DNA from 3 places in the Geodermatophilus sp. SYSU D00710 genome. Region 3 is predicted to be linked to each of the others. Evidence: riboswitches for the same ligand, from Rfam matches in the RefSeq annotation. Region 3 holds a riboswitch; each other region holds the start of a gene.

Region 1 (9,986 bases), on a different contig from region 3:
TCACCAGCACCCGGTACTCGTTGAACTGGGCCAGGACGAAGACCAGGCCCATGACGAAGGTGATCGTGAACCACCGGCGCAGGCCGTAGACGTTGCCGCTCTCCGCCGCGAAGACGCCGATCTGGCAGGTGACCGAGGAGGCCACCAGGATCAGCGTGAAGAACAGCGCGTACGGGAGGTTCAGCTCGGTCGGTTCCGGAGGCCAGCCCTCGGTCGCGCGGGCGCGCGCGGTGAAGTACATGGCGAACAGCCCGGCGAAGAACATCAGCTCGCTGGAGAGCCAGATGATCGTGCCGACGCTGACCATGTTCGGTCGGGTCAGGGAGTGCACCCGCGAGGTGTCGAAGGTGCTGCTCGCCACGGGGGCCGTTGTCACGACGCCCATCATGGCATCGCCCGGCGACACGCACCGACCGTGGGTGGCACGGCGTGCCTGCGCCGTGACCAGGCCGAGACCGTCCCCCGGACGGGCGTCGCGCCGCCCGGGTCGGCGGGGCGCGGGCACTAGGCTGACGGGCGTGATCGACGCGCCGGCCACCGTCCTCGTCTACAGCTCCCGGCCCGAGGTCCGCGAGGCCGTCCGGACCGCCGTCGGCCGGCGCCCGGCACCCGACGTCGGACCGCTGACCTGGATCGAGTGCGCGACCGGCGAGGACGTCGTCGCCACCGTCGACGGCGGCGGCGTGGACCTCGTCCTGCTCGACGGGGAGGCGCAGCCGACCGGCGGGCTGTCGCTGTCGCGGCAGCTGGTCGTCGAGGTCGCCGACCGCCCGGCGATCTGCGTCCTCATCGCCCGCCAGCCCGACCGCTGGCTGGCCCACTGGTCCCAGGCCGACGCCACGCTGGCCCTGCCGGTCGACCCGCTCACCGCCCCGCAGGTCGTGGCCGGGCTGCTGCGCGAGCACGCCGCCCGCGGACCGCAGCGCCGTCCCGCCCGCCGGTGACCGTGCGCCCCGCCGCCGGACCCACGTGGCCCGGCCTGCTGACGCGCCTGCTCGCGGGCACCGACCTCACCGCCGACGACACGGCGTGGGCGATGCGCGAGGTCATGAGCGGCGAGGCGACGCCCGCGCAGATCGCCGGGTTCGCGGTGGCGCTGCGGGCCAAGGGCGAGGCGCCGGCCGAGGTGGCGGGGCTGGCCACGACCATGCTCGAACGGGCCACGCCCGTCGACCTGCCGCTGGCGACCGTCGACGTCGTGGGCACCGGCGGCGACGGCGCGCACACCGTCAACATCTCCACGATGGCCGCCGTCGTCACCGCGGCCGCCGGGGTGCCGGTGGCCAAGCACGGCAACCGGGCCGCCTCGTCGTCGTCCGGTGCCGCCGACGTGCTCGAGGCGCTGGGCGTGGTCATCGACCTGTCCGCCGAGGCGGTGGCCCGCTGCGTGCGGGAGGCGGGGATCGGCTTCTTCTTCGCGCCGGTCTTCCACCCCGGCTACCGGCACACCGCGGCGCCGCGGCGCGAGATGGGCATCGGCACGGTGTTCAACTTCCTCGGCCCGCTGACCAACCCCGCCCGGCCGGTGGCCGCGGCGATCGGCTGCGCCGACGTCCGGATGGCGCCGGTGCTGGCCGCGGTGGTGGCCGGCCGCGGCGGCCGGGCGCTGGTCTTCCGCGGCGACGACGGCCTCGACGAGCTGACCACCGCGACGACGTCGCGGGTGTGGGTGGCGCGCGACGGCGCGGTGACCGCCGGTGCGGTCGACCCGGCCGAGCTGGGCATCGCCCCCGCCGGTCCCGACGCGCTGCGCGGCGGGGACCCGGGACACAACGCCGAGGTCTTCCGGCGGGTGCTCGACGGTGAGACGGGCCCGGTGCGCGACGCCGTCCTGCTCAACGCCGCCGCGGCACTGACCGCCTTCGACGAGCGCGGCGGCGAGCTGACCGCCGCGCTCGCGGGTGGTGTGGAGCGGGCCGCGGCCGCGGTCGACGACGGTCGCGCCGCCGCGCTGCTCGAGCGCTGGATCGCGGTCAGCCGCGAGGCTGCCGGGGGGTGAGCTCCCGTCGCGAGGTGCTGCAACGGCCGCCCTCCCGGGGCCCGTGCCGAGCGGAGCGAGGCGTGGGGAGGAGGGTGCTCCTTCCTCAGGCGCCGCCCTCGAGGCCCACGGAGAACGCCGCCTCCAGGTCGTGCCGCGAGTAGGCGCGGAACGCGATGTGGGTCTCGGTCTCGAGGACCCCCGGCACCTTGTTGATGCGCCCGGCGATGACCTCGGCGACCTGGTCGAACTCGCGGACCCGCACGATCGCGACGAGGTCGACCTCCCCGGCGGTCGAGTACACCTCGCTGACGCCGTCGAGGTCGGCGATCGCGGCCGCGACCTCGGGGATCGCGTCGGTGGCGGCGTCGACCATCACGATGGCGGTGATCACGCCGGGGATGCTAGTTGAAGGACCCTCCTGCCCCCCACGCCTCGCTCCGCTCGGCGCGGGTCCCTGCAGGAGGGCCGTTCCGGCACGTCATCCCGGGCCGCCGGGGGCCGACGCGACTGCGACGACGCGCTCGGGGCGGGCCCGGGTGCCCAGCTGCCGGCCGTCGGCGAACGGGTCGCGCACCGCCCGGCCGGCCTCCACCCGTGCGAGGAAGCCGCTGAAGCCCCCGGTGCCCGGCGCCGCGCAGGCCAGGGTGCCGTCGACCTCGACCAGCCGGGTGCCCGGCTTCTCCATCCAGCGCAGCACCAGCTCCGTCTCGTCGACCGAGGCCGCGAGCTCACCATGGGCGCCCGGCACCGTCTCCGCGGTGGCCCGCAGGCCGGCCAGCGCGTCGCGCACCGAGGTCCCGCGCGGGGCGCAGCCGGCCGACACCAGCCGGCCGCGGCGCACCACCGTCAGGTACCAGCCGCCGTCGCCGTCGGGCCGGGCGAGCACGAACTCCGCGACGGCGGCCAGCGTCTCCAGCCGTTGGCGCCGGCGGACGGCGCGCACCAGGACCGCGATCCGGTCGCGCAGCACGGCGGCGTCCTCGTAGCGCTCCTCGGCGGCGAGCCGGTCGACGCGGTCGAGCAGCGGCTCCACCAGGGCGCGCGGGTCGCCGGCCACCGCGCCGCGCAGCACGTCGGCGACGAGCGCGTACTCCTCGACCGACTGGGCGCCGGTGCACGGGGCGCCGCAGCGGCCCATGCCGGACAGCGCGCAGGCCGTGGTGTGCACGCGGGGGGAGAGGCGGGCGGTGCACTGCCGCAGCGGCAGCGACTCGTGGATGGCCGCCATCGCCATGTCCGCGGCCCGGCGGTCGGCGAAGGGCCCGAGGAAGACGCCGGCCCCGGGGCGCACCCGGCGGACCGCCGACAGCCGCGGGAAGGGCTCCTCGGTCAGCCGCAGCCACAGCGCCCGCTCGGGGAAGCGCGAGCGCCGGTTGTAGCGCGGTTTGTGCTCGGCGATCAGCCGCAGCTCGCGGACGGCGGCCTCGAGGTCGTGCGCGCACGGCACGGCGTCGACCCGCTGGGCCAGCGCGACCATCTCGGTCATCCGGCTGCGCTGCTCGCCGGAGGTGAAGTAGCTGCGCACCCGGGTGCGCAGGTCGTTGCTGGTGCCGACGTAGAGCGGCTCGTCGCGCGGGCCGCGGAAGACGTAGACGCCGGGGCCGGAGGGGACCGAGTCGGCGAGGTGGCGCTTGCGGCGCCGTTCCGGGTCGACCTGGCGGGTCAGGCCGGTGAGCTCCTCCAGCGACGTGACGCCGAGCGGGCCGAGCCGCTCGAACAGCCCGTGCAGCACGTCGACGGTGGCCCGGGCGTCGTCGAGCGCGCGGTGGCACGGGGTGGTCGCGGCGGAGAAGTACGGCGCGAGGGTGGCCAGCTTGCAGTTGGGCACCTCGTCGCGGGAGAGCAGCCGGCGGGCGAGGACGGCGGTGTCGACCGAGACGGCCGCGGGCCACGCCGTGCCGGTCTGCTGGCAGGCGGCCTTGAGGAAGCCCAGGTCGAAGGGGGCGTTGTGCGCCACCAGCACGGCGCCGCGGGCGAACTCGAGGAAGGCCGGCAGCACCGCCTCGATGCGCGGGGCGGTGGCCACCATCGCCGTCGTGATGCCGGTGAGGACGCTGATGTAGGGCGGCACCTCGCAGCCGGGGTCGACCAGCGTCTGGAACTCCCCGAGCACCTCGCCGCCGCGCACCTTGACCGCGCCGATCTCGGTGATCGCGCTGTCCTTCGGCGACCCGCCGGTGGTCTCCAGGTCGACGACGACGAACGTGACGCCGGCCAGCGGGGTCCCGAGCTCGTCGATGGTCGTCTGGACGGCGGGGACCGGCTCGTGGGGGGCCGGCCGCACGAGGGGGAGCGGGCGGTCGCCGTGGGCGGGTGCGTGTGCGTGTCGCGGCGACCGGGACCCGGCGCCGTCGGCGGGGAAGAGCACGGCGGGACGGTAGGCCGGGGGTCGGACAGTCCCGGGGAGGCGGGTCCGCCGGCGCCCGTCGTCGACGACGCGCCGCCGCGACGCGCCAGGCGCGGGGACCCGGACGGAGGAGCGGCGCGCGGAGCGCTTGCGGGACGACGGCGGCGCGGACGACGATCCCCCGGCGGACCGCACGGTCCGGTGGTCACGGGGGGTGGTCCGGTGCGCCTGGACCCCGCGTCGCGCCCGCGGCGTCGCGCGGCGTTCCTGGTCACGGCCGCGGCGGTGCTGGTGGCGCTGGTGCCGGCCGGACCCGCCGCCGCCGCGCCCAGCGACCAGCCCGGCGGCACCAGCGGGGTCCTCGACAGCGAGGCCCTCGACCGGCTGCAGGAGCGGGCCGCCGAGGTCCAGGCCGACCTGCAGCAGCGTCAGGCCGAGGTCGCGGCCGCGCAGCAGGCGCTGGCCGCCGCGCAGGCCGACGTCGACGCCGCCTCCGCCGGGCTGGCCGAGGCGGAGGCGGAGCTCGCGCGCCTGCAGGACGTCGTCGCGCGCTACGCCTCGGCGGCCTACCGGGACGGCGGCACGCTGTCCCCGCTGAGCGTCCTGCTCTCCGGCGGGGACCCCGGGGACGCCGCCGCCGCGATCGGCTACCTGGACGCCGTCGACGACCACACCGGCGCGGTCGTGACCGCGGCCGAGGAGCAGCGCCGGGCCGCGCTGGCCGAGCAGGCCGCCGCGGACGCGGCGCTGGCCGAGGCGCAGCAGCGGGCCGACCTGCTGGCGGCCCAGGTCGCCGACCTGGAGGCCGCCGCGGCGGCGGTCACCGACGAGCTCGACGCCGCGCTGAGCGACGTCGACCGGCAGCTGGCCGACCTCCAGCAGGAGCAGCTCGACGTCAACCGGCAGACGGCGGCCAACTGGCGCGCCCACCTCGACCAGCTCGCGGCGGCCGGTGTCGTGTCCCCGCCGGCCTCGGCCCTGGCCGACCCCGCGGCCGGCCTGCCGGCCGGGCTGGTCCCGGTCGGGGACGCCGTGGGGGGCGCCCAGCGGGGCGCCGCCCAGTTCCCGCGCGAGCCGACGTCGCTGCTGGTGCTGCCCGCCGAGACGGTGGCCGCCGTCAGCGAGGCGATGGACACGCTGGGGCAGCCCTACGCGCCGGGGACGGCCGGCCCGGACTCCTGGGACTGCGGTTCGCTGGTCTCCACGGTCTACGGCGCCGCGGGCGTCGACCTGCCCGCCGACCAGGCCGGGCTGTACGCCGTCACGGTGCCGGTCGACCCGGCCGACGTGCTGCCCGGCGACCTGGTGTTCCTCGGGACGCCCGAGTCGGGGCTCGGCCACGTCGGCATCGCGCTGGACCGGGAGACGATGCTGGCCGCCGACGGGCGGGCCGGCGCGGTCGTCGTCCGCCGGCTGCCCGCCGACCAGGTGCTGCACGTGGGCCGGCCGGCCCTGGGCACCCGCCCCGAGGTGGCCGCGCCGGGGTCCTCGGGCGGTGCGCTGCGGGTGGAGTGCGGCAACACCGTGTACCCGCCCAGCTTCGACGGGACCCGCGCCTGGGGCGGGTACCCCAACGGCCTCATCCCGCCCAGCGCGCTGTGCCCCCTCGGCGTGGGCGGGCACGCGCTGCGCTGCGACGCCGCCGCGGCCTACCGGGCGATGAGCGCGGCGTTCGAGGCGGAGTTCGGCCGGCCGGTCTGCATCACCGACTCCTACCGCACCTACGCCGGCCAGGTCCGGCTCTACGGCGAGAAACCGTCCCTGGCCGCGGTCCCGGGGACGAGCAACCACGGCTGGGGGCTGGCGGTCGACCTGTGCGGCGGCATCGAGACCTTCGGCACCCCGCAGTACGCCTGGATGGTGGCCAACGCCGGCCGCTTCGGCTGGCTGCACCCCACCTGGGCGGACCCGGGCAACGGCCGCGAGGAGCCCTGGCACTGGGAGTTCGCGGGCAGCTGAGCCGGGACTGTCGGTGGCCGTCCCTAGCGTGCGGAGCAACCGACAGGGAGACCCGTCCCGACCGCGGCCCGGCACCCGGGCGGCCCGGGGCACCGGAGGGGGGACACGGCCATGCTCATCGACTGCGACACCTGCACCGTGCGCGGCACCGGCTGCGCCGACTGCGTCGTCACCGTCCTGCTGGGTGCGCCGCCGGCGGAGAGGGGCACCGGGCCCGTGCTGCTGCCGGTGCCGCCGGTCCCGGCCGCGCGGGCGACCGGGCCGGCCGCCGGGGACGCGGTCCCCCCGCCGCCGGGCGTGGTGGTGGAGTTCGACGACGTCGAGCGGCGCGCCGTGCGGGCGCTGGCGGAGGTCGGCCTGGTGCCTCCGCTGCGTCACCGCCCGGCGGGCGGGGAGCGTCCCGGCGGACGGCGCCGCACCGGCTGAGGCGCAGGTCGACGACCGAACGGGTACACACCGGAGTGGCGCTACTGCTCACTGTGCGTGTTCTCACAGTCAGCAGGGGTCCCGTTTGTCACAACCTCATCACGTCCGTACTGTGACCGCGTCCGGCCGGGTGGTCGTCACCTGACGCGAGGTGACCTCGGCCGGTCACCGCCGAGTCACCGGACGCCGCCTGCGGGTGCGCGCGAGGTGAGCCGGGGACCCACCGCAGCACTGGGGTGAGTTCTCGCGTGCACCGGCCCGCCGGCGCACGCCTGATAGGGCACGTCTTCCCAGCCCGAACCCGTCAGCTAACTCGGTAGGCGGTTGCTGAGGAAGAACGGAGAGCCGCCGCCCGTGGCGACCCCCCGCCCCTGCCCGGGGCATGCCTGCGCACAGTCCACCTCCTCCGCACCCGCGACCGCCCGCGTCGCCGGCCCGCACCGCCGCTCACCGCGCCGGCTCCTCGGCCGGGTCGCGCTGGTCGGCACCGCCGCCGCCCTGACCGTGGCCCTCGTGCCCGGCACCGCGGTCGCCGACCCCGAGCGGGCCACCACCCCCGAGCAGGCCGCCGAGCTCGCCGCCGACGCCGGCCGCCGGCTCGAGGCGGTCAGCGAGCAGGTCAACGAGGCCCGCGAGGTCCTCTCCCGCCAGCAGGCCGCCGCCGAGGCCGCCGAGCGGGCCCTCGGCGACGCCCGCTCCCGGCTGCAGGACCTCGACGGGCAGATCCGTCAGGTCGCCCGCAGCGCCTGGACCAGCAGCAACGACACCTTCGCCCAGCTGGACCTGCTGATGACCAGCGACTCGGCCGACGAGTTCGTCAGCTCGCTGGCCACCCTCGACCACATCTCCGGCCACACCACCGACGTGCTCGCGCAGGTCGGCGAGGCCGCCACCGCGGCGGAGGAGGCGCAGCGCGAGGCCGACGCCGCCCGGGCCGACGCGGAGGCCACGCTCGAGGAGCTCGACGCCCAGGAGGAGCGGCTCGAGGCCGACATCGCCGACTACGAGGCCCAGTTCGAGGCGCTGACCGAGGCCGCGCGGCAGCAGGCGCTCGCCGCCGAGGCCGAGGCCGCCGCCGACGCCGCGGCCGAGGCGGCGGCCGCAGCGGCTGCTCCCGCGGCGGCCGCCCCGGCGGCTGCGGCTCCCGCGGCGGCCGCCCCGGCGGCTGCGGCTCCCGCGGCGGCGGCTCCGGCCGCGGCGGCTCCGGCGGCGGCCGCCCCGGCTCCGGCGGCCCCCGCGGGTGGGGGCAGCGGCGCCGCGCAGGTGGCGGTGCAGACGGCGCTGGCGCAGGTGGGCGACCCCTACGTGTGGGGCGCCGGCGGGCCGAACGCCTTCGACTGCTCGGGCCTGACCCAGTACGCCTACGCGGCGGCCGGGATCAGCCTGCCGCACTCCAGCCGGATGCAGTCGCAGATGGGCACCGCCGTCTCGCGGTCGGAGCTGCAGCCGGGCGACCTGATCTTCTACTACAGCCCGGTCAGCCACGTCTCCATGTACATCGGCAACGGCCAGATGGTGCACGCCTCGACCTCCGGCGTGCCGGTCAAGGTGGTGTCCGTCGACTCGATGAGCGGCATCACCGCCATGCGCCGCATCGCCTGACGGAAGGACCCCTCCGCCCCCGCCGCTCGGACGCTCGCGGCGGGCCCCTGGGGGGTGGCCGTTCCAGCACGTCGCCAGGGCCGGTGACCCGCACGGGTCACCGGCCCTCGTCGTGCCCGGTGCCGGGTCCGGGGACCGCGGCGGCCGGGCGGGCCGGTCCGCCTAGGATCGGCCGCGTGAGCTGGGCGGGCGGGTGAACCGGACCGCCTCCCGCGCCGCCCTGCTGGTCGCGCTCGTGCTCGGTGCGGCGTTCGTGGTCGTCGTCGCCGCCCGGACGCCCTGGACGGTGCTGCCCACCCCGCCCGGCGGCGCGACGCCGCTGAGCGCCGACGCCGGGCTGCCCGCCGAGGTGGTGCGCCGGGCCGAGGCCTTCGCCGCCGCGGTCCGCCCCGCCTCGCTGGCGGGCCTGCTGCTCGGCCTCGCCGTCTCGGCACTGCTCGGCCTCACCCGCCTGGGCAGCCGGCTGGTCACCGCCGCCGGCCGTCCCGTGGGTGGGCGCTGGCCGCTCACGGTGCTCCTCGGCACGGTCGCGCTGGTGGTCGCCGGCCGGCTGGTCACGCTGCCGCTGTCGGCCTACGGCGAGGTCGTGCGGCACCGCTACGGCCTGTCGACCCGGTCCTGGGGGCTGTGGCTGCGCGACGTGGCGGTCTCCACCGCCATCGACGCCGGCCTGACCGCGCTCACCCTGCTCGCCCTGGTGTGGCTGGCCCGCCGGGCGCCGCGCACCTGGTGGGCGTGGGCCGCGGTCGGCGCGGCGGGCCTGGTGGTGGCCGGCTCGTTCCTCTACCCGGTGGTCATCGAGCCGGCGTTCAACCGCTTCGAGCCGCTGCCGGCCGGACAGCTGCGCACCGACCTGCTCCAGCTCGCCGAGGAGAGCGGCAACCCGGTCGAGGACGTCCTGGTCGCCGACGCCTCGCGCCGGACGACGCGGCTGAACGCCTACGTGTCCGGGTTCGGGTCCACCCGCCGCGTCGTCGTCTACGACACCCTGCTCGCCGACGTCCCCGACGACGAGATCGAGTCGATCGTCGCCCACGAGCTCGGGCACGTCGCCGCCGACGACGTCCTGACCGGCACGCTGCTGGGCGCCCTCGGCGCGGCCGCGGCGGTGGCACTGCTGGGGTGGCTGCTGTCCCGGCCGGCGCTGCTGCGCCGCGCGGGCGCGGACTCCGCGGGTGACCCGCGCGTGGTCCCGCTGGTGCTGCTGCTGACGGCCGTGGGCTCGCTGGTCGCCACGCCGGTGCAGAACCTGGTGTCGCGCCAGGTGGAGGCGCGCGCGGACCTGTACGCCCTCGACCTCACCGGCGACGCGCAGGCGTTCGCCGCGGTGCAGCGGCGGCTGTCGGAGAACAACGTCTCCGACCCGAGCCCGCCGGTGCCGTGGCAGTGGTTCTTCGGCTCGCACCCGACCCCGGCCGAGCGGGTGGCGATGGCCCAGGACTGGCTGCGGCTGGGCGACCGGTGAGCCGCACGCTCGTCGTCACCAACGACTTCCCGCCGCGGCAGGGCGGCATCCAGACCTTCGTGGCAGCCCTGCTCGAGCGCCGCCCGCCCGACTCGCTGGTCGTGCTGGCGTCCCGGTCCCCGGGCTGGGAGGCGTACGACGCGCAGCTGCCCTACCCCGTGGTCCGCCGGCCGACCGCGATGCTGCTGCCGACCCCCGCCACCGCG
Region 2 (9,986 bases), on a different contig from region 3:
CTCCAGGTACGGGACCAGCGCCAGCCCGCCGGCCCCCGCGGGTGCCGACAGCGCCAGCCGGGACAGCTCGTCGTGGTCGACGCCCAGCAGCCGGGCGGTGGCGTCGAGGACGCGGGCGGCGTTGAGCGTGGCCACCAGCGGCAGGTACCGGCCGGTGGCGTCGGCGAACCCGGCGACCGCGCCGGTGGCGTCGGCGGCCGGTGTGTCGGACACGATCGACACCACCCCGGAGGTGCCGATCGAGCAGACGACGTCGCCGGGCTCGGCGGCCAGCCCGAGCGCCGCCGCGGCGTTGTCCCCGGTGCCCGGCCCGAGCACCGCGCCGGTGGCCGAGGTGCCCGCGGCCTCGGCCGGGCCGAGCACCCGCGGGACGGCCGGCGTGCGGCCGAGGGCCCGCTCGAGCAGGTCGGGGCGGTACTCGCCGGTGGCCGCCGACCAGTAGCCGGTGCCGCTGGCGTCGCCGCGGTCGGTGACCAGGGCGCCCAGGCCGGGCGTCCCGGCCAGGACCCAGGTCAGCCAGTCGTGCGGCAGGCACACCGCGGCGGTGCGCTGCGCGTTCTCCGGCTCGTGCTCGGCCAGCCAGCGCAGCTTGGTGACGGTGAACGACGCCACCGGCACCAGGCCGACGGCGTCGGCCCACGCCCGCGGGCCGCCGAGCTCCCGGGTGAGGTCGGCGGCCGCGCCGGCGGAGCGGGTGTCGTTCCAGAGCAGGGCGTCGCGCACGACCCGGCCGTCCTCGTCGAGGCAGACCATGCCGTGCTGCTGCCCCCCGACGGCCACGGCGGCGACGTCGTCGAGCCCGCCGGCCTGCGCCACCGCCTGATCCAGGGCGGCCGCCCAGGCCGCGGGGGCCACCTCGGTGCCCTCCGGGTGCGGCGCCCGGCCCTCGCGCACGAGGGCACCGGACGCCGCGTCCCGGACGACGACCTTGCAGGCCTGGGTCGAGGTGTCGACCCCCGCGACCAGAGGCATCAGCGGGCGCCGAGCAGGTGCTCGAGGGCCAGCTGGGACAGCCGCACCTGGCCGCCGCGGCGGGCGCCGGCGGTCTCGGCGTCGAAGTCCTCGAACGCCGAGCGGTCGGCCAGCAGCTGCTCGTGGGACTCGCCGTCGCCGAGGGTCGGCTGGGCCAGCTCCGGGACGGCGGCGTCGGCGAGTGCCTCCTGCACCTCCGGGTCGGCACGGAACGCGGCGGCCCGCTCCTTGAGCAGCAGGTAGGTGCGCATGTTCGCCTCGGCCGACTCCCAGACGCCCTTCAGGTCCTCGGTGCGCAGCGGCTTGTAGTCGAAGTGGCGCGGGCCCTCGTACCGGGGACCCCCGGAGGGGAAGCCGTTCTCCAGCAGGTCGACGGTGGCGAAGGCGGAGAGCAGGTCTCCGTGGCCGAACACGAAGTCCTGGTCGTAGCGCGGGCCCTTCTGGCCGTTGAGGTCGATGTGGAAGAGCTTGTCCTGCCACAGCGCCTGGGCGATGCCGTGGGTGTAGTTGAGGCCGGCCATCTGCTCGTGTCCGACCTCGGGGTTCACGCCCACCAGGTCGGCGTGCTCGAGGCCGTGGATGAAGGCGATGGCGTGGCCGATGGTCGGCAGGAAGATGTCGCCGCGCGGCTCGTTGGGCTTGGGCTCCAGGGCGAAGCGCAGGCCGTAGCCGCGGTCCTCGGAGTACTGGGCCAGGGTGTCGATGCCCTCGCGGTAGCGGTCGAGCGCGGCCTTGAGGTCCTTGGCGCTGTCGACCTCGGTGCCCTCGCGGCCGCCCCACAGCACGTAGGTGGAGGCGCCGAGCTCGGCGGCGAGGTCCATGTTGCGCATGACCTTGCGCAGCGCGTACCGGCGGACGCCGCGGTCGTTGGCGGTGAGCGCGCCCTCCTTGAACACCGGGTGGGTGAACAGGTTGGTGGTGACCATGGGCACGACCAGGCCGGTGTCGGCCAGCGCCTGCTTGAAGCGCTCGATGGTCTTGGTGCGCTGGTCGTCGTCGCTGCCGAACGGGATCACGTCGTCGTCGTGGAAGGTGACGCCGTAGGCGCCCAGCTCGGCGAGCTTCTCGACGGACTCGACCGGGTCGATCGCCGGCCGGGTCGCGTCGCCGAAGGGGTCGCGGGCCGGCCAGCCGACCGTCCACAGACCGAAGGTGAACCTGTCCTCACGGGTGGGCTGCAGGGGCATGGGGATCCTTCCGCCGGGCACCGGGGCGCTCGTCCGGGTGACGCGGGCCACCGCTTTTGTGCTGCGGTAGAACATAAACGATCCACCCGGCTAACCTCAACCCGTGTCCGACGGCCGCGTCCTCACCGGTGCCCGGCAGTCGACGCTGCGGGCGACCAACCTCGCGCTGGTCCTGCGCGCGGTGTGCGCCGACCCCGGCGAGCTGTCGCGGGCCGGCGTCGCGGCGGCACTGGGCACCACGCGCGGCACGGCGTCCCGGCTGGTCGACGACCTGGTCGCCGGCGGCCTGCTCGACGAGGTCGAGCGCGGGCCGGCGTCGCGCCGCGGCCGGCCGGCCACCCCGCTCGCACCGGGGTCGGGGCCGGCGGGGCTGGGCATGCAGGTCGACGCCGGGCTGGTCGCGGTCCGGGTGGTCGACCTGCGCGGGCGGACGGTCGCCGAGCGGCTGCACGAGGAGGACCTGCGCGACAGCGACCCGGTCGCCACGCTGGACCGGCTCGGCCGGCTGGGCGCCGAGGTGCTCGGGTCGCTGCCCGCCGGTGTGCGGGTGGTGGGCGCCGGGCTGGCGCTGCCCGGCCTGGTCGACGCCGGGCGGGGCCTGCTGCTGCGGGCGCCGAACCTCGGCTGGTCGCGGGTGCGGCCCGCCGACGCGCTCGCCGGCCTGCTCCCCGACGGGCTGGTCCCGGTGCTCGGCAACGAGGCCGACCTCGCCGCGCGCTGCGTCGCGCAGAGCGCCCCGGGCCGGCCGGGGCCGCACCGGGACTTCGTCTACCTGTCGGGGCAGATCGGCATCGGCGGGGCCGCGGTGCTCGGCGGCCGGGTGATGACCGGCAGCTCGGGCTGGGCCGGCGAGATCGGCCACGTCTGCGTCGACCCGGCCGGGCCGGACTGCCCGTGCGGGTCGACCGGGTGCCTGGAGCGCTACGCCGGCCGGCTGGCGCTGCTGGCCGCCGCCGGGGTGCCCGCCGACGCCGGCCCCGCGGAGCTGCGGGCCCGCGCCGAGGCCGGCGACCCCGGCGCCCGCCGCGCGCTCGACGGCGCGGCGTGGGCGCTGGGCGTCGCGCTGGCCGGGGTGGTCAACGTGCTCGACATCCCCACGGTGGTGCTCGGCGGTCACCTCGCCGAGCTGACCGACCTGCTGCGCCCGGGGCTGGAGGAGCACCTGGCCCGGCGGGTGCTCTCGGCCCGGTGGCGCCGGCCGCTCGTGGCCGCGGGAGGCGCCGTGCCGGCCGCGGGGGCGACCGGCGCGGCGCTGCGCGCGCTCGACGCGGTGCTCGAGGACCCGGTGCGCTGGCTGGCGCCCGCGGCGCGGGAGGTCGCGGCTCAGCCCACGTAGTTGACGTGCACGTGGTCGTAGTGGTTGGCCGTGACGCCGCCCCGGTCGGCCATGGTCGACCACGAGCCACCCGGCGAGGAGAGCATCCGCTGCTCCCAGATGAGGTAGTCGACGCCGAGCTCGTCCCAGTGCTCGACGTGGTACTGCACGATCGCGTCGCCGAGGGCGGCGTCGGTCAGCACCATGTAGTCCAGCGCCAGGCCGGAGGGGTGCCCGCCCGGGTCGGCCGCGCTCGCGCGGGTGCCGCCGAGGGTGATCGACGCGGCGCCGGGGACGTTGCTGACCACGGCGTCGGCGGCGGCCTGCACCACCGAGCGCACCGGGCCCGAGGTGTTGGTGATCCGGGCGACGCGGGAGGCCGTGGTCCCCGACGACGAGGACGAGACCGACGACGAGGCGGCCGGGGAGGACGCCGCCTCCGACCCGCCGGACTCCTCCTCGGCCTCCTCCGCCGCCGCCTGCGCCTCCGCGGCCTCCGCGGCGGCCTGGGCCTCCGCGGCCGCGGCCGCCTCGGCGGCGGCCTGCTCGGCGGCGGCCTGCGCCTCCGCGGCGGCCTGCGCCTCGGCGGCGAGCCGCGCGGCCTCGGCCGCCTGCGCGTCGCGCACGGCCTGGTCGGCACCGGCCTGCGCCTGCGCGGCGGCGGTCTCGGCGGCCTCGCGGCTGCCGCGGCTGGCCGCCAGCTCCTCGAGCACCTGCAGGTCCTGCGGCTGCACCTGCGGGGGCTCGGTCGCGGGGCCGGTCTGCGCGGGCAGGCCCAGCGCCTGGGCGACGGTCACGGTCTCCGACGTCCCGGCCTGCGCCTCGGCGGCCGGGTCGGGGCCGACCAGCACGTTGGCCACCAGCGCGCCGGCGGCGGCGACGCCGAGCAGCAGCGCGGGGCGGCGGACGGGGGCGCGGCGGCGGGACCGGCGGGTGGCGCCGGCGGCGGGCCGCGGGATCTCGGCGGTGGGGGCGTCCATCGGGGGGAGGTGCTCCAGGGGTGCGGGCACGGCGCGGCCGGCGGCGGCGCCGTGGAGGGGTGCGGGGCAGCGGGCGGCACCGGCCGTCGCGGCGACGCGGGCGCACCGGCGGGCACCACCCAAGCGGGGCTCGGGTGGGCGCGGGGCGGCGTCGGGACGGCCGGGCGCGGTCAGATGCGGGAGCGCACCCGGGTGCGGCGGAGCCGGCGGGGTGGTGCGGTCGTGCTGCAGAAGCGCGCCATCCGGCGGGCTCTCCGTTTCTCCCGTGGGCCGCCTACCGGGTCAGCTGACGGGTTCGGGCGGGAAGCAGCCCTACCCGCGGCCGGACGGTGTCCGGCGGGCGGGATTCACCCCAGTGGTGCGGTGGGTCCCCGGCTCGCCCGGGAGGGCGACTCGGCGGCATCCGTCCGGACTCCCCGGACGGGGACTGACGGCCGGTCGGACAGCGGCCACGGTAACCGTCGTTACCGCACCGTGACAATCCCGCGGCGGCGGAGCGTGACGAGCGTCGCGTGTCGCGGCGGCGTGTCGGGCCGTCAGGTGCCGAGCAGCCGCCGCAGCCAGTCGACCTGGGTGCGCACCGACCACAGCGCGAGGCGGCCGGGCACGGTCACCGCGGCGCGGGCCGCCCGCATCCCGAGCCGCAGCAGGTCGGCGTACTCGGCCGGCCGGGGTGCGGGCGCCGGGCGGGCGGCGCGGCGCGGGGCGGACGTGGGCGGGGTCGCCTCCGCCTCGGGCTGTGGACCGGGCGCCGTCCCCTGCTCCGGCGCGGGGGCCCCGGGCACCAGCAGGTCGAGGCCGCTGCGCCGGCGGGGGTCCCGCAGCGAGGCGAAGGAGGGGATCTCCGGCGCGTCGGGCGCCCCGTCCTCCTCGGCCGGCAGCGACAGCTGCCCGTCGCGCGCCGCCGTCCCCGATCGGGGCAGCGGCGTGGGCGGCTCGGGCACGACGCGGCGGATCGCCGTCACCAGGCCCGCGCCCAGCCCGGGCACGGCGGCGAGCTCGCGGCGGCTGAGGGCGGCGAGCGCGGCGACGTCGGTGATGCCTGCGCGGGTCAGCGCGGTGACCGCCCGGGTGGGCAGGCCCAGCGTCTCGATCGTCCCCGCCGGAGCGTCCCCCGGTGACCTGGTCGGCATGGCGGAGGACCCTAACCGCCCGCGGTCAGCCGGCCGCACCCGTGTCGGGGGCCGCGCTGCCCCCGTCGGGTGCCGACGACGTCGCCGACCCCGGGGACGTCGCCCCCGACGACCCCGACGGCGCGGGCTCCGAGCGAGCCGTCGGGGCGGACCCCGACGGCTCGCTCGGGGCCGGCCCGGTGGGGTCGGTCGGGGCCGGCTCGGTCGGGGAGCTGTCCGAGGGCGCCGGCTCGGTCGGCGCGGGCCCGGTGGGGTCGGTCGGGGCCGGCTCGGTCGGGGCGCTGTCCGAGGGCACCGGCTCGGACGGGGCGGGCTCCGAGGGCACCGCGTCCGAGGGGGCCGCGTCGGAGGGTGCCGCGTCGGAGGGCGCGGGCTCGGACGGCGCGGGCTCGGGGGACGCCGGGTCCGGGGACACGGCGGCGTCCGACGGTCCCGGTTCCGCGGGCGCGGGCTCGGCCGGGGCGGGCGCGGCCGGGCCGGACCCGGACGGCACCGACAGCGCCGCCTCGGGACCCTCACCGCCCGCGGACGCACCGCCCTCGGGCGCCGGTGCCGGTGCTGCCGGGGTGACCGCGACGCGCAGCGTCACGGGGGCGCCGGGCTGCAGCGGGACACCGACCGGGTCGAGGCCCGAGACCGTGCCCGGCTCGACGGCGGTCGTCACCTCGTCCTGCCGCTGCACGGTGAGACCCAGCGCGGTGAGGTCCGCGGCGACGTCGTCAGCAGGGCGCCCGACGTGGTCGTTGGCGGCCAGGACCACCGAGCCGGCCGTCGCGGCGCTCTCGCCGGTGCCGGCGCCGGTCTCCGCGGCCTGCGCGGGAGGCTGCCCGCCGCCGGAGCCACCCGGCCGGAGGAGGACCGCGAGCAGGCCCGCGAGCAGCACCGCCAGCACCGGCACCAGCACCGCCGGGCGCCGGCGCGGCGACCGCGAGGCACCGGACACCTGCGCGGTCTCCCCGGGTGGCGGGTCGTCCGGGGACACCGGCTCCGGGGAGGGCACCGTGACCGCGGCCGTCTCGACCAGCGCGGCCGGCGGGGCCGCGGCGACCGCCCGGGACGGCGACGGCGCCCCAGGACGCGGCCGGGCGGTCTGCTCGATCGTCTCCTCGACGGCGGTCAGGAACGCGTCCGCGTCGGGCAGCCGCTCACCGGGGTCCTTGACCAGGGCGGCGTCGATGAGGGAGCGGACGCCGGGCGGGACGTCCTCGGGCAGCGGCTCGGGGGCCTCGCGCACCTGCTTGAGCGCCACGGTGACCGGGTTGGTGCCGTCGAACGGCGCGTGCCCGGTGAGCGACTCGTAGCCGACCAGGCCGAGGGCGTAGACGTCGCTGGCCGGGCTGACCCGGTCGCCGGCGGCCTGCTCCGGCGACATGTAGCGGGCGGTGCCGATCACCTGCCCGGTACCGGTCAGCGGCACGCTCTCCGCCGACCACGCGATGCCGAAGTCGGTGAGCTTCACCCGGCCGTCGGGCCGGACCAGGATGTTGGCCGGCTTGACGTCGCGGTGCACCAGGCCCGCGCGGTGGGCCTCGGCCAGACCCGCGGCCGTCTGCTGCAGCACCGACAGCGCGGCCTCGGGTTCCAGCGGCCCGTCGGCCGAGAGCCGGTCCGACAGCGGCGCGCCGTCGACGAGCTCCATGACCAGGTAGGCCAGGTGCTCGCCGGTCGCCTCGTCGTCGGACTCGCCGTAGTCGAGGACGGCGGCGATGTTGGGGTGGCTCAGCGCCGCGGCGTGCCGGGCCTCGCAGCGGAAGCGCTCGAGGAACACCGGGTCGTCGGCGTACTCGCTGCGCAGGACCTTGACCGCGACCGGCCGGAGGAGCAGCCGGTCGCGCCCCCGCCACACCTGGCCCATGCCACCGCGGGCGATCAGCTCCTGGAGCTCGTAGCGGTCCCCCAGCGCCTGCCGGCCCGTCTCCAGCGAGGTCACGTCCCTGGCTCCGTCCCGTGCCGCCCCCGAGGGGTTGTGTCCCCCAGGGCTCCGTCCCCCGATCCACGCGGCCCCCGTCCGGGGGCTCGTGCGGCGTGCCGGTGGTCTCACGCGCCGCTCCCCTGTGGTTCCCACCGGGCGCCGTCCTCAACCCCCAGGTGGGACAGCCCTCGCCGTCCGGCAGCCGGTCGGCGAGGATCCCCGGGAAGCCGCGGCACCGGCGCCGCGGAGGCACCCGGAGGTCGCCCGTGGACTCGGCTCTCGCCACCGTCGCCCTGCCCGCGGCCCTGGCCGTCGTCATGCTCGGCCTGGGCCTGTCGCTGACCGTCGACGACTTCGTCCGCGTCACCCGCCGGCCGCGGGCCGCGGTGGTCGCGCTGGCGCTGCAGCTGCTCGTGCTCCCGGCCCTGTGCTTCGGCCTGGTGGTGCTCGCGGGGCTCGAGCCGGTGCTGGCGGTGGGCATGGTGCTGCTGGCCGCCTCCCCGGGCGGGACGACGGCGAACCTGTTCAGCCACCTGTTCCGCGGCGACGTCGCCCTCAACGTGTCGCTGACCGCGGTCAACTCGCTGCTCGCGGTGGTCACCCTGCCCCTGGTCACCAACCTGGCGGTCGCGGTGTTCGACCCGCCCGGCGCCGGGGAGATCGGCCTGCAGTTCGGCAAGACGGTGCAGGTCTTCGCGATCGTGCTGGTGCCGGTGGCGCTCGGCATGCTGGTGCGGCGCTGGTCGCCGGCCTTCGCCGACCGGATGGACAAGCCGGTGCGCGTCCTCTCGGCGATCGTGCTCGCCCTGGTCATCGTCGGCACCGTCGTCGCCGAGCGGGAGAACGTGGCCGGCTACCTGCGCGAGGTCGGGCTGGTCGCGCTGGCCTTCTGCCTGCTGAGCCTGCTGATCGGGTTCGCCGTCCCCCGGGCGGTCGGCGTCGGGCACCGGCAGGCGGTGGCCTGCGCGTTCGAGATCGGGGTGCACAACAGCACGCTGGCCATCGCCGTCGCGATCAGCGTGCTCGGCAGCGTGGAGCTCGCGGTCCCGGCCGCCGTCTACGGCGTGCTGATGTTCCCGGTGGCGGCCCTCGTCGGGTGGGCCATCACCCGTTCGGCCCGGTCGGCCGACCGCGTCCCCGCCTGACCGGACCACCGGCGCGCCAGTGCCGGGACGACCTCCGCGCCGGCGGTGCCGGCGGCGGCCCACCCGAGGACGACCAGCCAGGCCAGCGGGTCCAGTGGCGTGCAGCCGAAGAACCGGCTGACCCCCGGGGTCTGCACGACCAGGGCGAGCACCGCCAGCGACCCGGCCGCGGTGGCCAGCACCAGCGGGCTGCGGCGGCCGGCCCAGGCGGTCTGGCCCAGCTGGGTGGCGATCAGCGCGGCCAGGCCCATGGTGCTCGCGCGCCGGCGCAGCAGCAGCGGCCAGCCGGTGGCCCACGCGCCCACCGCGCCCGCCGCGGTGGCCGCGCCGCGGACGGCGACCTGGCGCCGCACCGCCTCGGTGAAGCCGCGGTAGGGCCCGGCGCGCAGCACCGGCGCCAGCGGGTGGGCGGCCAGCGGCCCGTCGTCCGCGCCCGCGGCGGCCGCCCGCGGCTGGGCGACCGCGACGGCCAGTGCCGGGAACATGTCGGTGAGCAGGTTGACCAGCAGCAGCTGGCGGGTGCCGATCGGCGCGCGCCCGCCCAGCGCGGTGCCGAGCACGGTGAAGGTGACCTCGCCGGCGTTGCCCCCGACGAGGATGGCGACGGCGTCGCGGACGCGGGACCACAGCGCCCGCCCCTCGGCGACCGCGTCGACCAGCCGGGTCAGGTCCAGGTCGGTGATCACCAGGTCGGCGGCGCTGCGCGCGGCGGGCGACTCGGCGCCGGCCACGCCGACCCCGACGTCGGCCAGGCGGATCGCGGCGGCGTCGTTGACCCCGTCGCCGGTCATCGCCAGCGTTGCCCCGGCGCGGCGCAGCGCGGCCACCAGCGTCACCTTGTGCTCGGGGGTGAGCCGGGCGAACACCGCCGACTCCCGCACCAGGCGGGCCCGCTCCCCCTCCGAGGCCCGGGCCAGCTGCGCGCCGGTGACCACCCGGTCGGCGTCGGGCACGCCGGCCTGCGCCGCGATCGCGGCCGCGGTCTCGGGGTGGTCGCCGGTGGCCACCAGCACCCGGATGCCCGCCGCGCCCAGCTGCTCGACCGCCGCCGCCGACGAGTCGCGCACCGTGTCGGCCAGCCCCACCAGGCCGCGCAGGGTGAGCCCGGTCGCCGCCGCCTCGAGGTCCTCCGGCTGCCCCTCGACCGCCCGGTCGGCGACGGCGAGCACCCGCAGCCCGTCGCAGGCCAGCTCCTGCACCCGGTCGGCGGCGTCGCCGGCGTCGGTGCACAGCCGGAGCACGACCTCGGGCGCGCCCTTGACCACCAGCCGGCCCGAGCGCAGCGCGGCGGAGAAGCCGCGCCCGGTGGCGAAGGGCACCGAGGCCTCCGGCTCCCCGTCGC
Region 3 (9,986 bases):
ATCGACTGGCGGGCCCCGATGAGCCGCCCGTTCTACCGGGCCAGCGCCGCCGACCCGCAGGGCCTGGTGCGCCGCCGCCGCTTCGGCTTCTCCGGCGGGGAGCTGACGAGCTACGAGGACGAGCTGCTCGGTGCCGGCCAGGAGGGCGACTCGGCGCTGCTGCGGCGGGAGATCGAGCGCCCGCGCAGCGGGCCCATGCGCGACATCGTGGCCACCATCCAGCCCGAGCAGGACGAGATCGTGCGCGCCCCGCTGGCCGAGTCGGTGTGCGTGCAGGGCGCGCCCGGAACCGGCAAGACCGCGGTCGGCCTGCACCGGGCGGCCTACCTGCTCTACACGCACGGCGGCCAGCTGGCGCGCACCGGCGTCCTGGTCGTCGGGCCGAACCGGGCGTTCCTGCGCTACATCGAGCAGGTGCTGCCCACCCTCGGCGAGGTCGACGTCGACCAGACGACGGTCGCCGAGCTGACGGCGCGTGTGCCGGTGCGGGCGCAGGACGCCCCGGAGGTCGCCGTCCTCAAGGGCGACGCCCGCATGGCGCAGGTGCTCGAGCGGGCGCTGTGGGGCACCATCGCCAAGCCCGCCGACGACGTCCTCGTCCCGCTGGCCGGCCGCCGGTACCGGGTCCCGGTCGAGCGGCTCAAGCGCCACGTCGACGACCTGCGCCGGCGCGGCCGCCTGGCCGACGACCAGCAGCGGCTGCACCACGCCGCCGGCCGCGAGCGGCTGGCGCTGCTGCTGGCCGAGGAGGCCCGCCGGCAGAACGAGGAGGCCGGCGGCAGCCCCTCCGACGGGGAGGTCCGCCGCGCCGCCCGCAGCGCCGGGGTCCGCGCGTTCTGCGACGCCGTCTGGCCCGCCCGCGACGCCGCCGCGCTCGTGGCGGAGCTCCTCTCCGACCCCGCCGTCCTCGCCCGCGCCGCCCGCGGCGTGCTGACCGACGACGAGCAGGCCCTGCTGCTGCGCCCGGCCGCCCGCTCGGTCCGCGCGACCCCGTGGACCGCCGCCGACGCCGTCCTGGTCGACGAGGCCGCGGGGCTGGTCGAGCGCACCGCCGGCTACGGGCACGTGGTCGTCGACGAGGCGCAGGACCTCACCCCCATGCAGTGCCGGGCGATCGCGCGCCGGCTGGCCGCCGGGTCGCTCACCGTGCTCGGCGACCTCGCGCAGGCCACCGGCCCCGGGTCGCCGGCGGACTGGGCGCCGACCCTCGCCGGCCTGGGCCGGCCGCAGACCGCCGTCCGGCCGCTCACCCGGGGCTACCGGGTGCCCGGTGAGGTGCTCGACTACGCCAACCGGCTGCTGCCGGTCATCGCCCCCGGGCTGCGCCCGGCCACCGCGGTGCGCCGCGACCCCGGCGCGCTGGAGGTCCGGCCGGTCGCCGACCTCGCCGGGCCGCTGGCCGAGGTCGTCGCCGCGCTGGCCGCCGACCCGGGGTCGGTCGGCGTGGTCTGCGCCGACGCCGCGGTCGCCGGGGTGGCGCGGTCGCTGGCCGACGCCGGCCTGCCCGCCGAGGTGCTCGCCGACGACGGCTCGGCGGCCGGGCGGGTCGCCGTCGTCCCCGCGACGCTGGCCAAGGGGCTGGAGTTCGACGCCGTCGTCGTCGCCGACCCGGCCGCGATCGTGGCGGCCGAGCCGCGGGGGCTCAACCGGCTCTACGTGGTGCTGACCCGCGCGGTGAGCACGCTGGTGGTCCTGCACCGCGACGACCTGCCGGTGCCGCTGGCCATCGAGCCCTAGCGCGTCGCCGCGGGCCACACCGGCGCGGGTGGTTGTGGTCGGCGGTGATCTCTGTTCCAGTGATCGGCCGAGGAGGGAGCCCATGGACCGGCCCAGTCCGGCTGGGACGCTGCTGCGTCTGGCCGCCACCGTCGTGGTCGCCGGGGCGCTGGTGGCGGGTCTGCTCCTCCCGTGGATCGGCGGCCCGGCGGTCGCCGCCCAGCGCTCCACCGGCCTGCTGGGCGACCTGCCCACCGAGTTCACCGTCGACACGCCGCCGGGCAACACCGTGCTGCTGGCCGCGAACGGCGAGCCGATCACGTACTTCTACGACGAGAACCGCCAGCCGGTGGCCTCCGAGCAGATCGCCGAGGTCATGAAGGAGGCGATGATCGCCATCGAGGACGCGCGGTTCCACGAGCACAACGGGCTCGACGTGCAGGGCACGGTGCGCGCGCTGGCCACCAACATCGTCGCCGGCGGGGTGGCCGAGGGCGGCTCCACACTCACCCAGCAACTGGTGAAGCAGACCCTGCTGCAGGCCGCCGACACCCCGGAGGAGCGGGTGTCGGCCACCGAGCAGACCGTCGGCCGCAAGGTGCGCGAGGCACGCCTGGCCCTGGCGATCGAGGACCTCTACACCAAGGACGAGATCCTCACCCGCTACCTCAACACCGTCTACTTCGGCTCCAACGCCTACGGCGTGCAGCCCGCCGCCCGCGCCCTGTTCGGCGTCGACGCCTCTGCGCTGACGCTGCCGCAGGCCGCGCTGCTGGCCGGCCTGGTGCAGAGCCCCACCGAGGACGACCCGTTCGTCGACCCCGAGGCCGCCACCGCACGGCGCGACGAGGTCCTCTCGCGGATGGCCGAGCAGGGCATGGTCACCGCCGCCGAGGCCGCCGCCGCGCTGGCCGAGCCGCTGGGCCTCGCGCCGGGGCCGCCGCCGCGCCGAGGCTGCGTCGAGGCCAGCGTCGGGCCGTTCGTCTGCGACTTCGTCCAGCGGTACCTCATCCAGGAGCTGGGGCTGACCCAGGAGCAGCTGGACAACGGCGGCTACGTCGTCCAGACGACGCTGGACCCGGACCTGCAGCGCTCCGGTGACGCCGCGGTGCTGCGGACCGTGCCGCTGGAGGACTCGCTGGCCGGCATGTTCACCGCCGTCGAGCCCGGCACCGGCCACCTGCTGGCGATGAGCGTCAACCGCACGTTCGGCTACGACCGGTCCGACCCGACGCAGGAGTCGTTCAACCTCAACACCTGGCCCAGCCAGGGCTCGGGCTCGACGTACAAGGTCTTCGTGGCCGCCGCGGCGCTGGCCCGGGGCTACTCCTCCACCTACACGCTCACCGCCGCCGACCCCTACGTCTCCCGCGTGTACTCCGGCCCCTGCCAGGGCCGCGACACCGACGGCCGGTACTGCGTGCGCAACGCCGGGTCGGGCTACCGCCCGACGCTGGACCTGACCACCGCGCTCTACCAGTCCTCCAACACCTACTTCCTCGCGCTCGAGGACGCCCTCGGCAGCGTCGAGGAACCGGTGCGGATGGCCGAGGCCGCGGGCCTGTTCCAGTTCAGCCCGCCGGAGCTGCCGCAGCAGATCATCGACGAGAACCGCGGCTCGTTCACCTTCGGCGCCGAGGCCACCAGCCCGCTCGCCCTGGCCAGCGCCTACTCGACGTTCGCGGCCGGCGGCACGCAGTGCGACGTCGTCCCGGTGACCGCCGTGCTCGACGCCGCCGGGCAGCCGGCCCGGGGTGCCGACGGCGAGCCGCTGCCGGTGGGCGACCGGTGCACGCCCGAGGCCATCCCTCCGGGCGTGGCCACCACGATGAACCAGATCCTCCGCAAGGACGTCGAGCCGGGGTACCGCGGGCAGACCGGGTCGCGCGCCTACGTCCGCGGGCACCAGATCGCCGGCAAGACCGGGACCTCGCAGGACAACTACTCGGTGGCCTTCGTCGGCTACACGCCCGAGATCACCGCGAGCGTCATGGTGCTCAACCCCAAGGAGAACGAGGACGTCGGCGGCTTCGGTGGCGGCAAGGGCGCCACGATCTGGCGGGACGCGATGGAGCCGATCCTCACCGCCCGGGGCAGCGGTGAGTTCCCGCCGGCCGACGAGACGGTGGAGCACGGCAACACCCGGCCGGTGCCCGGCTGCTCGGGCGCGCGCAGCTGCGAGCGGGTCCTCGCCGAGGCCGGCTTCACGCCGCAGACGCTGCGGGTCGACAGCGACGAGCCGGCCGGCGCCTTCCTCGGGACCAGCCCGCCCCGGGGTGCCCGGGCGGTGCCCGGCCAGGTCGTGTCGATCCTGGTGAGCAACGGCAGCGACTACGTCGAGCCGGCTCCCGAGCCGGTCGCCCCCGACCCCGCTCCCGATCCCGAGCCGCCCGCCCCGGCGCCGGAGCCCGCTCCGGAACCCCCGCCCGGGCCCCCGCCGCCGGAACCGGCTCCGGAACCGGCTCCGGAACCGGCTCCAGAACCCCCGCCCGGCCCCCCGCTGCCCGGCACCGTGCCGGAGGACCCGGCCGGGGCGCTGCCGGCCCCGGGGGAGGGCGCGCCCCCGGCACCCGCGGAGCCGGCACCCGCGCCGGCCGAGGGGGCGCCCTGGAGCCCGGGGTAGTGGGCGCCGGCCTGACGCCGGGCGAGCCGCTCGTCGAGCGACTGGGTGAGCAGCCACCCGGCCAGCAGCACCAGGTGCAGCAGGAACAGCCACAGCCCGACGGCGACCACCGCCCCGACGACGACCAGGCCGCCGAACGGGGCGCCGAGGTCCAGCGGCAGGGACAGGAACAGGACGAAGCCCTGCAGGAACCCCGACAGGCAGGCCGCGGTGAACAGCGCCCCGCTGGTGAGCGCCGTCCAGCGGAAGCGCCCGCCGGACACCACGCCGTAGCCCCACAGCAGCGGCACCGTGAGGACGAACAGCACCGAGTAGTAGCCGACGGCGAGGCGGCCGACCACCGCCCCGGCGCCGTCCTCGCGGGCCAGGTCGGCCATCACCCGGGCCGCGAGCAGCAGCGGGTACAGCAGCAGCGGTGAGACGACCACCAGCGGCAGGCTCAGCAGGCGGCCGCGCCAGCCGGTCAGGCTCTCCCGGCGGGGGCTGAACCGCAGCAGCGCCCGGCGCAGCCCCTCGCCGTAGAACGTCAGCGGCACCAGTGCCAGCACGAAGCCCAGGAGGTCCAGGCGGGTGCCGGCGTCGACCAGGCGCTCGACCGCCTCCGGGGCGCCCAGTGGGGTGGGCAGCAGCTCGGTCAGCCGGGCGGCGAGCGCACGCACCTCGTCGGCCGAGGTCGCCAGCGCGGTCAGCCGCACCGCGACCAGCAGCAGCGGCACCACCGCGATGCCGGCGTAGAAGGTCAGTCCCGCCGCGATCAGGGCGAGGTCGCGCCCGCGGAGCAACTGCCGGGCGCCGGCCAGCAGGCCCCTCGTCTCGGCGCGCAGGCGGGCTGCGGTCCACCTGCGTTCCGGAGTCACCCGCCCATGCCACCAGCCCCCGCGACCGGGCGCCCGTCGGGGGGTCGGTGGACGGTCAGTCCTCGGAGGTGTCGTCGGTGGTGGGCGCGTCGTTGCCGGGGTTGGGGCCGGTCTCCTGGCACGCGGCGTCGTTCTCGTTGCTGGCGTTCTCGCCGCTCGCGTCGCAGTTGGTGGGCCCGCGGGAGAAGTCGGTGTTGTCGCCGCAGGCGGTCAGGGAGCCGAACAGCGCGAGCACGACCAGCGGCCGGGCCAGGCGCATCCGGGTGGAGGTGGACATGCCTGACTCCTACACGCCCCGGCGCCCGGCCAAACCGCCGGGGGCAGGCAGTCCGGTGACCGGGCGACCACGGAATGTCACCGATGTGATTACACCGGGGTGATTGTCACGCGTCCGTCACGGCCCTTACTCTGTGTACGTCCAACGGGGCGCTCCGTCACCGACCTGGGTGACACCCCGAGGACGCCGTCGAGCCGGTCGCCCCGTGGGGCGCCGGGCCGGGGACCCACCGCAGTCCTGGGGTGCAGCGCGTGTCCGCACGCGCCGGGCGAGTCCACGCCCGAACCCGTCAGCTAACCCGGTAGGCGGCCTGGGAAGAGGAGAACCGCCGCGTGGCGTCCCTGCGCACGTCTGTCCCCGGCATGCCCGTGACCGGCCGCCCGGCCCGCCGCCGGCAGGGTCGCCTCGCCGCCCTCGTCCTCGCCGGGGCCCTGGGGCTCGGCGTGGGGGTCGGGGTGGTCCCCTCGTCCGCCCTGGCCGAGGAGCCCACGACGGCGGCCGAGGCCGCACAGCTCGTGGCCGCCCGCGGGCACGAGCTCGAGGTCGTCACCGAGGAGTTCAACGAGGCCCGCGAGGTGCTCGCCGCGCAGCAGGCCGCGGCCGAGGCCGCCGCCGCCTCCCTCGCCCAGGCCCAGGCCGCCGCCGGCACCGCCCGCGAGCAGGTCGTCGGCATCGCCCGCTCCGCCTACACCGGCAACGGCATGGGTTCGCTGCAGGCGCTCCTGACCAGCGAGGACGCCGACGAGTTCGTCAACCGCGTCAGCCTCCTGCAGGGCGTCGCCGGCTACCAGGGCGAGCTGCTCGGCCAGGCGGTTGCCGCGACCGACACCGCCACCGCCGCCCAGGCCGCCGCCACCGATGCCGCCGTCGAGGCGCAGCGCCAGTACGACGCCGTCGCTGCCCAGCAGGCCGACCTCGAGGACCAGATCGCCGCCTACCAGGCCGACTTCGCCCGGCTGACCGCCGAGGAGCAGCGCGCCGCGCTCGAGGCCGCCGCGGCCGCGCACGCCGCCGAGGACGAGCGGGCCAGCCGCGACGACGAGCGCGAGGAGCCCGCCGCGGCGCAGCCCGCCGAGGAGGCGCCGGCAGCGGCGGCCGCGCCGGCCAGCGGCATCGCCGGCACCGTCGTGGCCACTGCCATGGCGCAGCGGGGCGACCCCTACGTGTGGGCCGCCGCCGGCCCGGACTCCTTCGACTGCTCGGGCCTGACCCAGTACGCCTTCAAGGCCGCCGGTATCAACCTCCCGCACTCGAGCCGGATGCAGTCGCAGATGGGCACCGCGGTCTCCCGGGCCGACCTGCAGCCCGGTGACCTGGTGTTCTTCTACAGCCCGGTCAGCCACGTGGGCATCTACATCGGCAACGGCCAGATGGTGCACGCGCCCACCTCGGGCGACGTCGTCAAGGTGGCCGGCGTCGACTCGATGGGCGGCTACGCCGGCGCCCGCCGCATCGGCTGAGGAAGGACCACCCTCCTCCCCGGGAGGGTGGCCGTTCCGGCGCGTTGCCGGGGTCACACCCGGTCCGGGACCTCCGGCGGAGCCTGCCGCGTTGCACCCTGCGGAGCCGCCGCCGATCCGTGAGGACCGCATCCCCGTGAACCCCCGCACCGTCGCCACCGCCTTCCGCGTCGTCGCCGTCGCCGAGGCGCTGTCCTGGGTGGGCCTGCTGGCCGGGATGTACGTGAAGTACGTGCCGGAGACCTCCGAGGTCGGCGTGCAGGTGTTCGGCCCGGTCCACGGCGCGGTGTTCGTCGCCTACGTCGTCGTGGCGCTGGTCGCGGCCCGGGTGCTCCGCTGGTCCCCGGGGACGACGCTGCTGGCGCTCGCCGCCTCGATCCCGCCGCTGGTCACCGTCGTCTTCGAGCGCTGGGCCGGCCGCACGGGGAGGCTGGCGGTCCCCGCGCGGGCCTGACCTACGGTTCCGGGCATGCCGACCGTGCTGCCCGCCACCGCCCGCACCCTGCTGGCCCGCACCGCCCGGGTGCAGCGCGACGGCCGCGCGCCGAGCCTGGTGGCCGGCGTCGTACGGGACGGCGGCCTGACGTGGTCGGCCGGCCGCGGCGACGTCGCCGAGCCGCACACCGACGTCCAGTACCGGCTCGGCTCGATCAGCAAGACGGTCACCGCGGTCGCCGTCCTGCGGCTGCGTGACGAGGGCCGGCTCGGCCTCGACGACCCGCTCGACCGGCACCTGCCCGGCACCCCGCTGGGCGACCGCTCGATCGGGCAGCTGCTGTCGCACCTGGCCGGCGCGTCCGCCGAGAGCCCCGGCGGCTGGTGGGAGCGGGTGCCCGGCGGGTCCCTGGCCGACCTGGCGCTCGGCGGGGACGACGTCGTCCTGGGCGAGGCCCGGCGCTTCCACTACTCCAACCTCGGCTTCGGCCTGCTCGGCGAGCTCGTGGCCCGGCTGCGCGGGCGGGCATGGGACGACGTGGTCACCGCCGAGGTGCTCGCGCCGCTGGGCATGACCCGGACGACGCCGCGCCCGTCCGGCCGCGCCGCGCAGGGCTGGGCCGTGCACCCGTGGGCCGACGTCGCGCTGCCCGAGCCCGAGCACCACGCCGGCGTGATGGCCGCCGCCGGTCAGCTGTGGGCCACCCTCGCCGACCTCGCCCGGTTCGCCGCGTTCCTGCTCGGCGACACCGGCGACGTGCTGTCCCCGGCCACCCTGGAGGAGATGGCGGTGCCGGCCGGCGTCGACCCGTCGTCCCCGGCCTGGTCGGCGTACGGGCTCGGGCTGCAGGTGCTGCGGGTCGACGGCCGCACGCTGACCGGGCACGGCGGCTCGATGCCGGGCTTCCTCGCCGGGGTGTTCGTCGACCGCGAGGAGGGCACCGGCGGGGTCTCCCTGGCCAACACCACCAGCGGCCTGGACGCGCTGCTGCCCGGGCTGCTCGCCGACCTGCGCGCCGCCGAGCCGCGGGTGGTCGACCCGTGGCGCCCGTCGGAGCCGCCGGTGCCGCTCGAGCAGCTCGGCGTCTGGTACTGGGGCCCGGCGCCGCACGCCCTGCGGGCGGTGGCCGGCGGACTGCTGCACCTGGGGCCGCTGCCCGGACGGGCCGGACGGGCCAGCCGCTTCCGCCGGGGCGAGGACGGCCGGTGGGTCGGGCTGGACGGCTACTACGCCGGGGAGACGCTGCGGATCGCCCCCGACCACCTCGACCTGGGCACGTTCGTCTTCACCCGGCAGCCCTACGACCCCGCGGCCCCCGTTCCCGGCGGCGTCGACCCCCGCGGCTGGACGGTGCCCTGAACCGTCGAGATCACGTGATCTCGACGCCATCGACGCCCTGGCCCGTCGAGATCACGTGATCTCGACGGGCATCGTGCACACCGTCAGGGCCGGTCGAAGGCGTCCATCGTGGTCTTGACGACGGCGCCGTAGGCCAGGTGCGGCACGAGGTCGCTGACCCAGTCGGTGGCCGACCACGTGCGGGGGTCGGTGACGCCCAGCGCCGTCATGGGACCGTTCGCGGCCACCAGCACGCCGAGGGTGGTCAGCAGCGTGCCCACCAGCGGCTGCGACCGGAACCCCGACGCCCGCGCCAGCCCGGTGAGCACGCCGACGCCGACGCCCGCGACCAGGCCGGTGATCGGCCCGAGGCCCTGGAGCCGGTTCTGCCGGTGCTCCTCGTCGCCGGGGATCGGCACGTGCGCCTTCTCGGCGAGCCTCTCCACCGTCTGCTCGGGCGTGGAGCTCGTGCCGCGGCCGCGGACGGTCATGTCCAGGTAGGTGACGGCGTTCAGCGCGGTGGACCCGGCCGCTCCCGCCGCCGCGCCGCGCAGCGCCCAGCCCAGCGTGCTGATGCCCCGCCTGCCCTTGCCGAAGGTCCCCACCGGGGTGCGCTTTGCCATGGCTCCGCCGGTACCCGGGCGCGCGACCTGCGCAAACGGCGCACCATGGGCGGGTGGACGACGCCGGCCCGGCCCTCGAGCGCGCCATCGACGCGCTGCTCGACGCCCGCGCAGCGGGGGCCACGATCTGCCCGTCGGAGGCGGCCCGCGCCGTCGACCCGGAGGGCTGGCGGGCACTCATGCCGCAGGCGCGCGCGGCCGCGGGCAGGCTGGCCGCACGCGGCGCGGTCGAGGTGACCCAGCGCGGCGCGGTGGTCGACGTCGGCACCGCGCGCGGGCCGGTGCGGATCCGGCGGGTCAGCCGCTGACCGGCAGCGGCCGGGACAGGAAGGCGGCGAGCAGCCGGGCGGTGCGGTCGACCGTGCCGGCGTGGAGCACCTCGTAGCCGTGGGTGCTCAGCGTGGGCAGGCTCAACAGGGCCGCCCGCGCCGTCTGGCCCGACGCCTGCGCCTGGGAGGCGTCGGAGTCGAAGGACTGCCACACCGCCGTCTGCGGGTCCAGGCCGAGCTCGGTGCCGACGTCGACCAGCGCGTCGGCGACGGCCCGGTCGTAGACGACGGCGTCGTCGGCGTAGGCCACCACCGGCCCGCCGTCCAGGGTGACCTGGTACTCGGGCTCCGCGGGGCCGACGTCGAGGGCGAGGGTGAGGTCGCCGG

Evidence for each region. Region 3 has a riboswitch for cyclic di-AMP ahead of ACI78U_RS22560 (C40 family peptidase). Riboswitches for the same ligand answer to the same signal wherever they lie in the genome.
Region 1: another riboswitch for cyclic di-AMP. It lies ahead of ACI78U_RS20500 (C40 family peptidase); the one in region 3 lies ahead of ACI78U_RS22560 (C40 family peptidase).
Region 2: another riboswitch for cyclic di-AMP. It lies ahead of ACI78U_RS14950 (hypothetical protein); the one in region 3 lies ahead of ACI78U_RS22560 (C40 family peptidase).

What each region holds. Positions count from the first base shown of each region.
Region 1 is NZ_JBJGYX010000059.1:8,896-18,881, forward strand. Features, by position in the region: gene ctaE (aa3-type cytochrome oxidase subunit III) at 1-376, opposite strand, end outside; gene ACI78U_RS20470 (hypothetical protein) at 519-944, shown strand; gene trpD (anthranilate phosphoribosyltransferase) at 941-1,999, shown strand; gene ACI78U_RS20480 (Lrp/AsnC family transcriptional regulator) at 2,085-2,372, opposite strand; gene ACI78U_RS20485 (DEDD exonuclease domain-containing protein) at 2,460-4,265, opposite strand; gene ACI78U_RS20490 (NlpC/P60 family protein) at 4,551-6,287, shown strand; gene ACI78U_RS20495 (hypothetical protein) at 6,399-6,713, shown strand; cyclic di-AMP (ydaO/yuaA leader) riboswitch at 6,873-7,051, shown strand; gene ACI78U_RS20500 (C40 family peptidase) at 7,068-8,315, shown strand; gene ACI78U_RS20505 (M48 family metallopeptidase) at 8,509-9,780, shown strand; gene ACI78U_RS20510 (glycosyltransferase family 4 protein) at 9,777-9,986, shown strand, end outside.
Region 2 is NZ_JBJGYX010000031.1:3,899-13,884, forward strand. Features, by position in the region: gene xylB (xylulokinase) at 1-972, opposite strand, end outside; gene xylA (xylose isomerase) at 972-2,159, opposite strand; gene ACI78U_RS14945 (ROK family transcriptional regulator) at 2,263-3,495, shown strand; gene ACI78U_RS14950 (hypothetical protein) at 3,483-4,454, opposite strand; cyclic di-AMP (ydaO/yuaA leader) riboswitch at 4,710-4,863, opposite strand; gene ACI78U_RS14955 (DNA-directed RNA polymerase subunit alpha C-terminal domain-containing protein) at 4,991-5,587, opposite strand; gene ACI78U_RS14960 (protein kinase domain-containing protein) at 5,613-7,517, opposite strand; gene ACI78U_RS14965 (bile acid:sodium symporter family protein) at 7,766-8,644, shown strand; gene ACI78U_RS14970 (HAD-IC family P-type ATPase) at 8,557-9,986, opposite strand, start outside.
Region 3 is NZ_JBJGYX010000075.1:9,656-19,641, reverse strand. Features, by position in the region: gene ACI78U_RS22580 (HelD family protein) at 1-1,737, shown strand, start outside; gene ACI78U_RS22575 (transglycosylase domain-containing protein) at 1,820-4,339, shown strand; partial or broken gene ACI78U_RS22570 (YhjD/YihY/BrkB family envelope integrity protein) at 4,378-5,196, opposite strand; gene ACI78U_RS22565 (hypothetical protein) at 5,252-5,473, opposite strand; cyclic di-AMP (ydaO/yuaA leader) riboswitch at 5,663-5,798, shown strand; gene ACI78U_RS22560 (C40 family peptidase) at 5,806-6,933, shown strand; gene ACI78U_RS22555 (DUF3817 domain-containing protein) at 7,070-7,387, shown strand; gene ACI78U_RS22550 (serine hydrolase domain-containing protein) at 7,403-8,728, shown strand; gene ACI78U_RS22545 (hypothetical protein) at 8,812-9,330, opposite strand; gene ACI78U_RS22540 (DUF3253 domain-containing protein) at 9,384-9,638, shown strand; gene ACI78U_RS22535 (M42 family metallopeptidase) at 9,628-9,986, opposite strand, start outside.